DNA from 3 places in the Jeotgalibacillus malaysiensis genome. Region 1 is predicted to be linked to each of the others. Evidence: riboswitches for the same ligand, from Rfam matches in the RefSeq annotation. Region 1 holds a riboswitch; each other region holds the start of a gene.
The links. A riboswitch is a leader RNA that binds a small molecule or an ion and turns the genes downstream of it on or off. The one in region 1 is predicted to bind thiamine pyrophosphate.
Positions count from the first base shown of each region.

Region 1 (4,225 bases):
AGCCATGCACTTCAGGCGCTCGCACTTGAAACAGCAGAAGGATTCGCAGAATTGCTGCACCAGCAAATGAGAGATCGCTGGGGCTTCCCGGACCCTGTTGACTTCACGATGCAGGAACGCTTCAGTGCCAAATACCACGGTCAGCGTTTTTCATTCGGTTATCCGGCATGTCCTGAGCTTGAGGATCAGGAAAAGCTCTTCAAGCTGATCAGCCCTGAAGAAATCGGCGTTCAGCTGACAGACGGCTTTATGATGGAGCCTGAAGCGAGTGTGTCAGCGATTGTGTTTGCGCATCCTGATGCGAGATATTTTAATGTGATGTAATTGTGCGTTGTGTGTGGGATGGTGGTTCGACGCTCGTTCGCTGGTGTTCGGCGTTTGAGTAGGCATGTTCGAGAGTAAATGCGCGGTGTTCGCTGTTAACGTAGTGATGTTCGACGTTTAACAGGTACACTTCGACACTTCAGGACTATTGACTCACCACCGAAACATGTTTTAGCCAACCAAAAAAGCCGGGGATTTGCTCCCCGGCTTTTCGCATGTCCATCTATTAAAGTTCCTCCGGCCTCGCACTCGGTACCTTTACAAACGATCTGCGCTTTTTTAGCAGCGCATGAATCGTTAATAATTCAAAATAAATATAACTTTTATCAGGCAGCTCTTCTTCGTCCGTCTCACCCTTGAGCTCATGCCGCAGCAGCGCAAGTGCATCTGCATCCATCGGCTCCTGTTCACCGGTTCTGATAATCCGGTTGTTCAGCTGTGAAATGAGTGTGCGGACTGCCTGTTTTTCTTCAACAGACCATTCAGGTGCATCATCTGAAGGCAGTGAAATCAGATTTGCTAAATGAAAAGACAGCTGTCTCAGCAGGTAAATCTTTTTTTGCAGCGTCTGGATTTCGTTCATTTCCTCCCGTTTATAAGAATGATAGTGCCATTCCTGAAGCTGAAATCTGCAGAACATATCTGCCCGGTCTAGCTGAGTACGCAGCTGGTTGGATGCGGATTCAAGATTCATAGGTGAGTTTTTCTGATCCAGCAGCTCATTCATTCTTTCAGCAAGCAGCTGGGTGAGTTTAGCCTGTGAATCAGAAATGAGTGAAATGATCTGATCCTTATATTTTGGCGGCATCAGTAAAAAGTTAACGAGTGTGGAAGTTAAAATGCCGATTCCTGTTGTGCCAAGTCTTTTAACAAATTCAAGCAGAAAGTGATCTTCTGTCCCTGGAATCATCGCAACCGCAGTCAGTGTCGCAACCAGCATTCCTGCATCAAGCTTCAGTTTATAACAGATCCAGATCGTCAGCACTGCCGAAATTGTATATGTAATCGCCGTATCCCCGAGCAGGAAGGTGGCGAGCATCGCAATGGAGGCCCCGATCGCAGATGCAGGGAAACGGATTATTCCCTTTTTGATTGAATCGGCAGCTGTCGGCTCAATCGTTACAATCGCTGTAATGACAGCAAAAACAACTGGCAGATTAAACAGCTGACAGATCAGCGCAGTTAAAAACACTGCAACACCTGTCTTTAAAATTCTGCCGCCGATAAATCTTCTTTTTAACCATTGCATATGATCCAGGAACCTCCTTTTTTAGTAAATTAGACGTGTTATAGTATAGCATACAAAAAGTTGGGGAGATGACATGATTCAGAATATAAGTTACAATGTTCATAGATGCAATTTCCACAAGGGGAGCCATATAGGCTGAGAGTGAACGGATTTGTTCAGACCCTTCGAACCTGTAAGTTAATGCTTACGCAGGAATGTGGATGGAAACGGACTTTTCAAGGGTCTCTGGGTTTCTATCCCCGGGACCCTTTTTGTATGGAGTGGCCCGTTGAATTCCCCTCTGTGCGAGCTGCATCGATTTCGCAAAAGGAGGAAGACATATGGAGCGTAAAAAGTTATTATTTTTAGTGGAGGTTGCGATTTTTTCAGCAATCGGTATTATCCTTGACCAGTTTTCATTCAGTCTCTGGCCACAGGGTGGTTCAATCAGTTTTGTGATGGTACCAATTATCCTGATGGCATTTCGCTGGGGCTTAAAAGGTGGTCTGTTAACAGGATTTCTTGTAGGTCTGCTGCAGACAATGTTCGGTGCCTATATTATTGATCCGGTTCAGGGGATTCTTGATTATCCGCTGGCATTCACTGTGATTGGATTTGCGGGTCTCTTTGCAGGTGTAGTGAAGCGTTCACTTGAAGAAGGCTCAATGAAAAAAGCTGCCGTCTACATCACAGCTGGTGTATTCATCGGTGCACTTCTGAGATTTATCTGTCATTTTCTTGCCGGCGTGATCTTCTTTGGATCGGGCAGTGAAGGCGTACCGGCATGGCTGTTCTCACTTGGCTACAACGGTTCATACATGGGCCCTGCGTTCATCCTGACATCCATTGTCCTTGCGACACTGCTGATCTCAGTACCAAGAGTCGCAACGAACCGTCAGATGACAAGTGCCTGATAGGCTTAAATAACTGGTTCATTTACGCTTCAGGCGGACGCTTTCCGGACGGAGGTTGCCAAGCCTCCTCGCCTTCGGCTCAGGGGTCTCGGCTTCCCTCTACTCGTCCCGGAGTCGTCGCCTTACGCTGCAATGAACCTAAATTTAATACAAAAAAGAAGATGACTTTTGACAAAAACGTCATCTTCTTTTTTATTTTCAGTCTAGATATATTCATCACTTACTACAAACGTGATATGTACTTTACTATCTTAAAGGAAGACATATATAGTTTAATCGGAGCGTAAGGGGGCGACTCCAACGCGAGAAGCAGGACAGGTGAGACCCCGCAGGCGCGAAGCGTTGAGGAGGCTCACCGCCGGCCGCGTGGAAAGCGTCCCCCTGAAGCGCAGATTAAACGGTTATTCAAGAACTAGCATCTTTCATGCAATCCACACCATACATATGATATAGTGAACCATTATAAAGCAAGGGGAGAATCGGAATGATCGTAAAAACGAACGAAGAATTAGAAGCGCTGAAAAAAATCGGCGCAATCGTTGCTGAGATCCGCGATGACATGCGTGCAGCAACTAAGCCCGGTGTAACGACCGCTGAGCTTGATGAAATCGGTAAGCAGAAATTTGAACAGTACGGTGCCATTTCAGGCCCTAAAGGTGAATATGATTTCCCTGGCTATACATGTATCAGTGTAAATGACGAAGTTGCGCACGGCATCCCTGGTGACCGTGTCATTAAAGAAGGGGACCTTGTGAATATTGATGTTTCAGGCTCTCTGGATGGTTACTTTGCTGATACAGGCATTTCATTTGTTGTAGGTGAGAATGCAGCGCTTGAAAAACTGTGTGCAACAGCAGAAGAAGCTTTTACACTGGCGCTGAAAAAGGCAAAAGCCGGTTCTAAAAAGAGCCAGCTTGGGAAAACTGTTTCACGTGTTGCCAGACAAAACGGCTATCGGGTCATTACGAATCTGACAGGACACGGTGTCGGAAAGTCTCTTCATGAAGCACCGGACCATATCCTGAACTATCATGATCCGTGGGATAACGAATTATTAACAGAAGGTACGGTCCTTGCATTTGAACCGTTTATTTCATCAGGGGCTGACTTTGTTGAAGAGCAGAATGACGGCTGGACGTATAAGACACCGGATGGCAGCCTAGTGGCACAGATCGAGCATACGATTGTAATCACAAAAGGCGAGCCTATTATTCTAACTGAATCTAAAAAAGCATAGGAAAAAGGACTTGTGACGATCACAAGTCCTTTTTCTTATAATTGAATTTCCTTCGCTTTTTTACGCTGCTGCATAAAAATCGCAGCTGCAAGCAGGAAGAATGACAGGGCTGTCGGGACAGAAATCCATGATGAGATTAATAGCATCACAAGGACCCCCGTTCCTCCAGGCGTGGGATTCTGTGTGGCGATCTGATCAATCTGCAGCAGGTAATAAGCTGAAATAATGAAGGTGAAGATCAGAAAGACCACGTTTGTGATCCAGAGCCATTTAACATTTTTTCTTAAACCGAAAACGATTGAAATTGTCATTAGTATTGGTCCCACGAGAAGTGTGATCAAAAACATTGCGAATAATAATTGCCCGTCCAACATAAAACCTCTCTTCAAAAAATCTTCTTTCACTATTCTAACCTATTTGAGAGGGAAATGCCCCGGTCATTATTTAAAAGTTAGTGTCCTGCTGCTGTAGCTGGATTTTTTCTTTTTGCGGAAAACGAACAGGCCGATAAAAATCACTGCA
Region 1 covers NZ_CP085252.1:1,143,408-1,147,632, forward strand. Annotated here, with positions in the region: gene metH (methionine synthase) at 1-324, shown strand, start outside; gene LG330_RS06310 (aromatic acid exporter family protein) at 551-1,573, opposite strand; TPP riboswitch at 1,683-1,785, shown strand; gene thiT (energy-coupled thiamine transporter ThiT) at 1,894-2,466, shown strand; gene map (type I methionyl aminopeptidase) at 2,951-3,703, shown strand; gene LG330_RS06325 (hypothetical protein) at 3,739-4,074, opposite strand; gene LG330_RS06330 (tryptophan-rich sensory protein) at 4,144-4,225, opposite strand, start outside.

Region 2 (4,225 bases), 1.3 Mb from region 1:
TCTTTTCGACAATGACTACTTTATGCTGCAATTCAAAATGCTGAAGCAGTCCAGCTATCGTTTTCACTGTGTCTGGTACCTCTACCTGATCTCCATTGATCGTCAATCTCATTTTCTTCACCTCGCGATTGAATTTGTATTCCTGGTCAGCCGGTCCAGACGAAAAGAGGATAGATCGACTGCAGGTGATTTTCCTTCAATCAGATCCGCCATCACTTCTCCGGTAATTGGCGACAGTAATATGCCATTTCTAAAATGACCTGTCGCAATAAACAACCCCTTGTAATCGGGATGTTCATCTAAATAAGGCAGGCCGTCAGCGGTTTGCGGCCGGATACCGGTCCAGGCTTTTTCCCACTCGCCCTGCGATATGGAAGGTACCAGCTTACGGGCGTTTTCCATTAATGAAAAAATTCCCTCCAGCGTGACTTTTTGGTTAAACGTATTTGGCAGGACTGTTGCTCCTACAATGATTCTTCCGTCTTTTTTCGGGACAAGATAGCAGCCCGGCGTGAAAATGGTGCTTGTTAATAAGGGAGCCTCTGTCCGTACGGAAAAACATTCGCCTTTCACGGGATACATGTTGAGCTGTAGGCCTGTTTTCGTTAACAGCTTCTCGCTCCAGGCGCCACCTGTTACTACAACGTTACTGCTCATAAAATCACCTTTATTCGTAGTAACCCCTGTGATTTTTCCGTTAGAGAAATGCAGGGAATAAACCTCCAGACCTTCTTTAATCACGCACCCGAGTGCTGATGCGGACTTTAAAAAACCTAATGACAGCTGAGGTGCTGATACCTGACCATCTTTTTCAAGGTACATGGCCCCAATGACTTCATTTGACAATGCCGGCTCTCTCTTTCTCGCTTCTTTACCAGTAAGCAGCTCCGCAGTTTCTCCATTCTGTTTGTGGATTTTACTGATTCTCTGGTGTTCCTGCAGATCCCGCTCAGTTAAGGCAAGCCTCAGCATGCCCTTTTCCACAAGCTCAATTTCAACACCGCTGGTCATCTTCAGCTCATCTGCCAGGTTGCCAAATAACGCTCTGCTCGTTCTCGCTAATTGAAAAAGCGGACTCTCTCCATCTAACTCGGCCTGGGCGCCAAGCATTCCGGCTGCTGCTCCGGATGCTTTGCCTGCAAGTCGGTCTTTTTCCAGCAGCAAAACCTTCATTCCTCTTTTCGATAAATTAAACGCTATTGCTCCACCGATGACTCCGCCGCCAACGACTATGGCATCGTACGTTTTATTCATGTAACTCTCTCCTTACCTATTTCAGACATCATATTGTTTAGATAAATAGGATCGATATTGCTGTACCGCTTTTAAAGGGTTTTTTGCGCCCAATATCCCTGACATGACAGCGATTCCTTGTGCTCCTGCTCCGATCACATCTGCACTGTTTGCCGGTTTAATTCCACCAACTGCTATGACCGGAATAGAAATTGATTGAGATATAAAGCTTAGCTGCGCTAACCCTTGCGGAATTAATCCCGGTTTGGATTGAGTTGAATAAATATGCCCAAAGATGACATAATCCGCCCCTTGCTGCTCAGCAATTTGAGCTTCCTCAAGGGAATGAACTGAACAGCCAACTGTCAGGTTTTTAAATGTTTGTTTTACGAGCTCAACAGGCAGCGAATGAAAAGCTAAGTGAACGCCTCGCACATTTGTAACGCAGGCAACATCCGCCCGGTCATTAATGATTATTTTTGAAGGGGGGACTCCCGTGTTTATTAAAAGCTCTACCATTTCATATATTTCTTTTGCTGTTTTGGTTTTTTCACGCAAATGGATAAAATCGATTTCCGGATGAATGCTCTCAATCATGTCTGCTAATTGTTCAGATTTTTGTGTTCCTGTCGAGATCAAATGCAACTTTCCGGGTTTCAATATTTCGCCCCCTTTCTTTACACTTATCACTTTTCTTAAAAGAAAATCTCCTGACAAATAAAAAAAAACCACTCCAGCGATGGAGTGGTTTTGGGTATGTTTTATGAATGAATATAACATAGATCAACCACTTCCCTACGCTAGTTTCAACTAGATCAGGTTCGAAGGGTCCGGATTGCTCCGTCTCAGTCCCGAAAGACTCCCCTAGTGTTTTTATATTCAGTTTTTTTAAATTCTATAAAGTTAGCGTAACATCTTCTGTAGGATTTATCCAGTTCATTTTATATACAACGCTCTGAAGTGAAAATTCCAAGAAAAAAATTGTGTATTACTACCATAGTTGAAGCGTGCGGGAAGAACGCTGTGCTATCCTTCCTCCAGCAGGTTTCAATGAATTAAGATAACATCTGTAAATGAGAGTGGATTCAAGCACTGAAGATGACAGTTGCAATCAGTAGTGTAAATCCGGGCTTTCTCTGATTCATTTCTTACATATCAACCTGAATATACATGGAACTAACAATTGAGGCAGAATAAAAGGAATCCCGCTGCCTGAGTGAGAGGCAATGGGATTTTTGATCCATAACAACTTAATGTTTTATCGGTGGAATCGTGATATTTTTTTCATCATTTAGGGAAACATGTAACTCATGCTCCCGATTCATTGAAGCGAAAAAGACATCCCTTATATCAACAATGCCTTTGTTAGATAACTGTTGTTGCAGCCAGGCTTCATTCAGATTAAAATCCTTCAAAACGTTTGAATAAATGGTTCCTTCTATAATAACCGGAAAGGAAATAGCAGATGTTGTTTTTGCCATTTTCATATCTTCTAAGGTAACTGAATGCTTTTGTGGTTTCTTTAAAACGCTCAAAGAACCATTCGCTTCGATAATGGCTGTTTCAACTTCACTAATATCAAAAACGCTTTTTTCCCTGAGCATTTGAAGGATATTATCAATCGAATAACGGATTTTCTTCATGTTTTGATTGAGGAATTTTCCATTTTGTATAATCACAGTCGGTTCAAATGTCAGCAGTCTCCCTATTTTCCGGTTGGAAATCTTCCACTTTGCAACAACCTTCTGAAGAATGCCAAGCGCAATGACTGCAGCTGCAGTCGGGAGATGGTCAATATTTGGATCTGCAATATCGGCTCCAACAACTGCCCCCAATGTGAGGATAATTAAAAAGTCGAAGATCGGTAATTCCCCGATTGCCCGTTTTCCCATGAATAGGGTGACAAAGAGTAGCAGGGGTAAAATTGTAATGATTCTCCCAAGAACCAGAAGTATATCCTTTATAGATTCAACCATTTCTTTTACACCCCTATCTGCACTTTTAAATTACCATCCTCAGCTTAGTTTAGTCATAAAGAAATTAGATATTAAAAGCTTGCCCCAATGGTCGGCCGGACTTACCTATTTCTGCTGAGTAATTTCTGCCAGTATTTCAAAGGAACGGAGACGGGCTTTTTGATCGTAAACCTGGGCGATTGCCATGATTTCATCGGCTTGACTTTCATCCACAAACTTTTCCAGCTGTTCTTTTACAGTTTGAGGACTGCCGATAATCGAGGTGCCTAATTGACTCTCAAGGGCAGCTAATTCATAGTCGCTCGCTATATCCTTAATATTATCCACTGGCGGCTGCAATGGGATTTCGTTTCCGCGCATCAAATTCAAGAACTGCTGCTGTAATGTTGTAGCCAGCCATTCAGCTTCCTGATCCGTGTCGGCCGCAATGATGTTCAGCCCTACCATTGCATGCGGTTTGTCCAGTACTTTAGATGGCTTAAATGATCGGCGATACAGCTCGATAGCCGGCAGTGTGTTATGCGGTGAGAAATGGCTCGCATAAGCAAATGGCAGGCCAAGCTCTCCTGCCAGCTGGGCACTGAATCCGCTTGAACCTAACAGCCAAACAGGGATGTTTAGTCCCTCACCCGGAACTGCTCTTATACGACTAAATCCTTGTCCCAGAGAAGGGTCAAAGTAATTCCGGAGCTCAGCCAGCTGCTCAGGGAAATCTTCTCCTGAACTTCTTAAGTCACGTCTTAATGCACGTGCTGTATGCTGATCAGTACCCGGTGCGCGGCCCAGGCCAAGATCAATACGTCCTGGATATAATGATTCCAGCGTACCAAATTGCTCAGCAATCACAAGAGGTGCATGATTCGGCAGCATAATACCGCCTGAACCTACCCGGATTTTTGATGTGCCTGCTGCAACGTGGGAAATGACTACCGATGTTGCGGAGCTTGCGATAAACGGCATATTATGATGTTCAGCGAGCCAGTACCGGTTATACCCAAGCTTTTCAGCAAGCTGGG
Region 2 covers NZ_CP085252.1:3,481,191-3,485,415, reverse strand. Annotated here, with positions in the region: gene thiS (sulfur carrier protein ThiS) at 1-112, opposite strand, end outside; gene thiO (glycine oxidase ThiO) at 118-1,254, opposite strand; gene tenI (thiazole tautomerase TenI) at 1,276-2,013, opposite strand; TPP riboswitch at 2,009-2,109, opposite strand; gene LG330_RS18075 (DUF421 domain-containing protein) at 2,484-3,209, opposite strand; gene LG330_RS18070 (LLM class flavin-dependent oxidoreductase) at 3,315-4,225, opposite strand, start outside.
Region 2: another riboswitch for thiamine pyrophosphate. It lies ahead of tenI (thiazole tautomerase TenI); the one in region 1 lies ahead of thiT (energy-coupled thiamine transporter ThiT).

Region 3 (4,225 bases), 130 kb from region 1:
TTGTCTTTTCATCGGAGATACTGATCCCGCTCAACGCTTCCGCTTCAGGAATATTAGGCGTCACAACTGTAGCAAGCGGAAGAAGGTGTACAATCAGTGACTCCTTCGCCTCCTCCTGCAGCAGGCTTGCTCCCCCTTTGGCTATCATGACCGGGTCTACAATCAAATGCTGCCACTTGTAGTGCTTAATATATTTTGCTACCGTCTGAATAGTCTCAGCGTCAAAGAGCATTCCGGTTTTCAGTGCAGCAATCTCAAAATCCTCACCGACTGCCTGCAGCTGCTTTTCAATATTGCGAACCGGAACCGGTGCAACATCTGTTACACCGAGTGTATTTTGAGCTGTCACAGCCGTTATGACCGATGTGCCAAACACATTCAGCTCCTGAAATGTTTTAATATCAGCCTGAATGCCTGCCCCGCCTCCTGAATCTGATCCTGCAATGGTCAGTACCTGCTTCATCGTGACCCTCCTTTTTGAAACTTGCTTTCATTCATTGAATACACCGCATCTATAAAAGCCGTTTTAAAGCTTCCAGGGCTATATGACACAGCAGCCGCATTTTCACCGGCTTCACCATAAAATTGAACAGCTTCCGCTACAGCCTCGACTGATTGCTCGACGGTCAAAAACGCTGCTGTCACACTTGAGAGTAAGCAGCCCATTCCTGTAACAGACGACATGACCTGACGTCCTGCCTGAATCTCATGCACAATATCACCGTCTGTCACAATATCCACTGGACCTGTAACGGCTACAATCAAATCGTATGTCTGAGCGGCTTTTATTGCGAGTGAAGTCAGATCAGCATCACCTTCACCTGCATCAACACCTTTTGCAGACCAGTCTTTACGCATCATGGCAGCAAGCTCCCCTGCATTACATCTGATTGCTGACACCTTCACTTCTTTTAAGATCTGATCAATGACTGAGAGTCGATAAGAGGTTGCACCCGCACCCACAGGATCAAGTACGACCGGAATCCCTTTTTTATTTGCTGACTTACCTGCAAGAATCATACTTTCTACTGATCGCTTATTAAGTGTGCCTATATTGAGTGAAAGTGCATCCGCAATAGACGCCAGCTCCTCCACTTCCCCGGCTTCATCCCCCATGACAGGAGACGCTCCAAGTGCAAGCAGACCGTTCGCCTGAAAATTTGCGACCACATAATTTGTTATGCAATGGATAAGTGGTTTGTTTTCTCTCAATTGATTAATCATGTGTCACACGCTCCTTCGTTTTTATTGTCCAGCTCTCCATCGTCCATGCCTGCTCCCAGAAGTTCAACTCGTAATAGCTGCTTCTTCTAAAATGAGTCTTCAACTCTCTGATCCTTTCATCAGAAAGACCATCTGCCAGGTCATTCATTCTGTTAATCTGTTCTTCTACAAGCTCACCGAACCATTCAGACCCATACGTCTCGATCCACTTCTGATAAATCGGATGATCCGGTTTTTCATTTTTCAGGCGCTCACCAATCTCATAGTATAGCCAGTAGCACGGCAGGATCGCTGCAAGCACATCAGCCAGATCCCCTTCAGCTGAACGGTACATATGAGACACATATGCATAAGCGGTTGGAGACGGCTCAAAATTCTCCCAGTCCTTTTCCGTTACCCCAAGCAGCTCCATAAAGGATTCATGCAGCGCAAGCTCTGCTGCACAAGTCTGTTCTGAGTGGTGTGCAAAGCTTTTTGTCGTCTTCAGATCCTTCGCTTTCACAGCGCCAATCGCCTGTACCTTTGCAAAATGAGTCAAATAATACGCATCCTGCATCACATAAAACTTAAATACATCAAGCGGCAGACTCCCCTCAGCAATTCCTTTTACAAATGGGTGCAGAAAGCTTGCTTCCCAAAGTTCGTTACACTCTTCTCTTACTTCACTGCAAAATGTCATGTTTTTTCCTCCTTCATAAGATGAGTTTTTCCAGAGTCCGATTAAACAAGTTTTGTTAAAGTCATTCATTGAATCTATACAACTGATGATTGGAACGGAAAGGGGCAGCTCGCAGGAAGGGACAGGTGAGACAAAGCACGGTGCAGCCTGCTGGCTCACCGCCCAGCCGTGAAGTCCCCCTGAAGCGGAAATCATCAGCCCCCTTTACAAATACAAACAAAAAACGCCGCTTTCCAATTTCTCTGGAAAGCGGCGTATATAAAAGAATGGCATATACGGCCACTTTCCTACGCTGGTATGATCCAGATCAGGTGCGAAGGGTCCGGACAACAGTCCGTCTCAGCCGGTTTAACCGACTCCCCCAGTGGGTGTTCATTCTATTCAATTATTACTGCAGATTATCAACTGTTCTGCCGTCTGCTTCAACGCCCTTTAAATACTTAATCCGGCGCTGTGCAGATGTTTCACTTACCTGCTCATCTGCATGGTATGAAGAACGCACCATCGGGCCGGCTTCACAATGCTTGAAGCCTTTTGAAAGGGCAATTTCCTTCAGCTCAGCAAATTCATCCGGGTGGTAGTAACGTACAACATCCAGATGCTTTTTCGTCGGCTGCAGATACTGACCAAGTGTCAGGATATCTACATTGTGTGCACGCAAGTCATCCATCGCTTCAATCAGCTCTTCCTTCGTCTCACCAAGGCCTACCATGATGCTTGATTTTGTCGGGATATTCGGTGCAATTTCTTTTACACGTGCAAGCAGTTCAAGTGAACGGTCATACATAGCGCGCGCACGTACTCTTTTCGTCAGACGGCGGACCGTTTCAATATTGTGGTTGAAAATATCCGGCTCAGCATCCATCAGTGTATGAAGGCTTTCATAATCACCTTTCATATCAGAAGGTAACACTTCAACTGTACAGCTAGGCAGACGGCGGTGTATTGCACGCACTGTTTCTGCAAATACAGCAGCGCCACCGTCATTCAAATCATCACGGGCAACTGCTGTGACAACGACATGCTTTAAGCCCATCATTTCAGTAGACTCAGCCACACGTTCCGGCTCACCCCAGTCAAGCTCATTCGGCAGTCCGGTTTTAACTGCACAAAAGCGGCATGCGCGTGTACACGTATCACCAAGGATCATAAATGTTGCAGTTTTACGCTCACTCCAGCACTCGTGAATATTCGGGCACTTTGCCTCTTCACACACTGTGTTCAGCTTCTTTTCACGCATCATTTTCTTCAGCTTTTTATATGAATCATTCGTATTCAGCTTTACCTTTAACCATTCGGGTTTACGTACATGTTCTTTTGCATTCGTCATACTTTCTGTCTCCCTTCCCGCTTATAAATCCATTCTTCACTCTTATACTTCTCCTCAAGCTCTGCTGCTTCTCTTAACATCTCTTCTGGCGGTGTAAAAGGTTCCAGGTCAATATCAAGCCCTTTTATGAACCCTTCTCTAAATGCATCATTCACTTCTTTAAATGTGACAGGTTTCTCAAGTACATCATTAATCGCAACAGCCCGGCTGGTAAATGCACGCCGTGCACGTTCTTTTACTTTTTCACTTGGATAAATAAACAAGTCAAACAGCTTCTCTATATCCATTGAAATCGGGATGGAGCCGTGCTGTAGAATGACACCTTTTTTACGCGTCTGTGCACTGCCTGCTGCCTTCTTCCCATCTACCATCAGCTCATACCATGATGGCTCTTCAAAGCAGACGGCTGATCCTGCCTGCTTCTGTTTTTCTTCAGGAATTGAAAAATCAGCCGGAATCCCGAGCGCACGGTAGCCCTCAAGAATGCCCTTAGACAGCACAAGATAAGCCTCTTTTATCGATTTCGGCATGGCCGGATGCTCTTCAGATACAAGCACACTGTAAGTCAGCTCATCATCATGAAGAACAGCTCTGCCACCGGTCTGCCTGCGCACAAGCTCAACACCGTATTTTTCTGCGTTTTCAAGGTCTATACTGCCACCGACCTTTTGAAAAAAGCCGACTGAAATACCGGCAGGCTTCCACCCGTAGAATCTCAGCACCGGTGGAATCTTTCCTTCACTGTGCCAATTCATCAGCACCTCATCCATCGCCATATTAAATGCTGGCGTGCCGTATCCGGAATCAAGAAAATACCACGTTTCTCTCATCGTCTGCCTCCCTTCAGCAATTACATAAAAAAACACCACTGCCTTTTAAAGGAAGTGGCTTGTACGCGTAACTATGTAAGCATACTTCCCTCCGCTGGCATCATCCAGATCAGGTACAAAGGGTTCAGCAAAAGACTGTCTCAGCCACTCGGCTCCCCCAGT
Region 3 covers NZ_CP085252.1:1,012,381-1,016,605, reverse strand. Annotated here, with positions in the region: gene thiD (bifunctional hydroxymethylpyrimidine kinase/phosphomethylpyrimidine kinase) at 1-463, opposite strand, end outside; gene thiM (hydroxyethylthiazole kinase) at 460-1,224, opposite strand; gene tenA (thiaminase II) at 1,217-1,903, opposite strand; TPP riboswitch at 2,171-2,276, opposite strand; gene lipA (lipoyl synthase) at 2,292-3,233, opposite strand; gene LG330_RS05715 (biotin/lipoate A/B protein ligase family protein) at 3,230-4,063, opposite strand; TPP riboswitch at 4,133-4,225, opposite strand, start outside.
Region 3: another riboswitch for thiamine pyrophosphate. It lies ahead of tenA (thiaminase II); the one in region 1 lies ahead of thiT (energy-coupled thiamine transporter ThiT).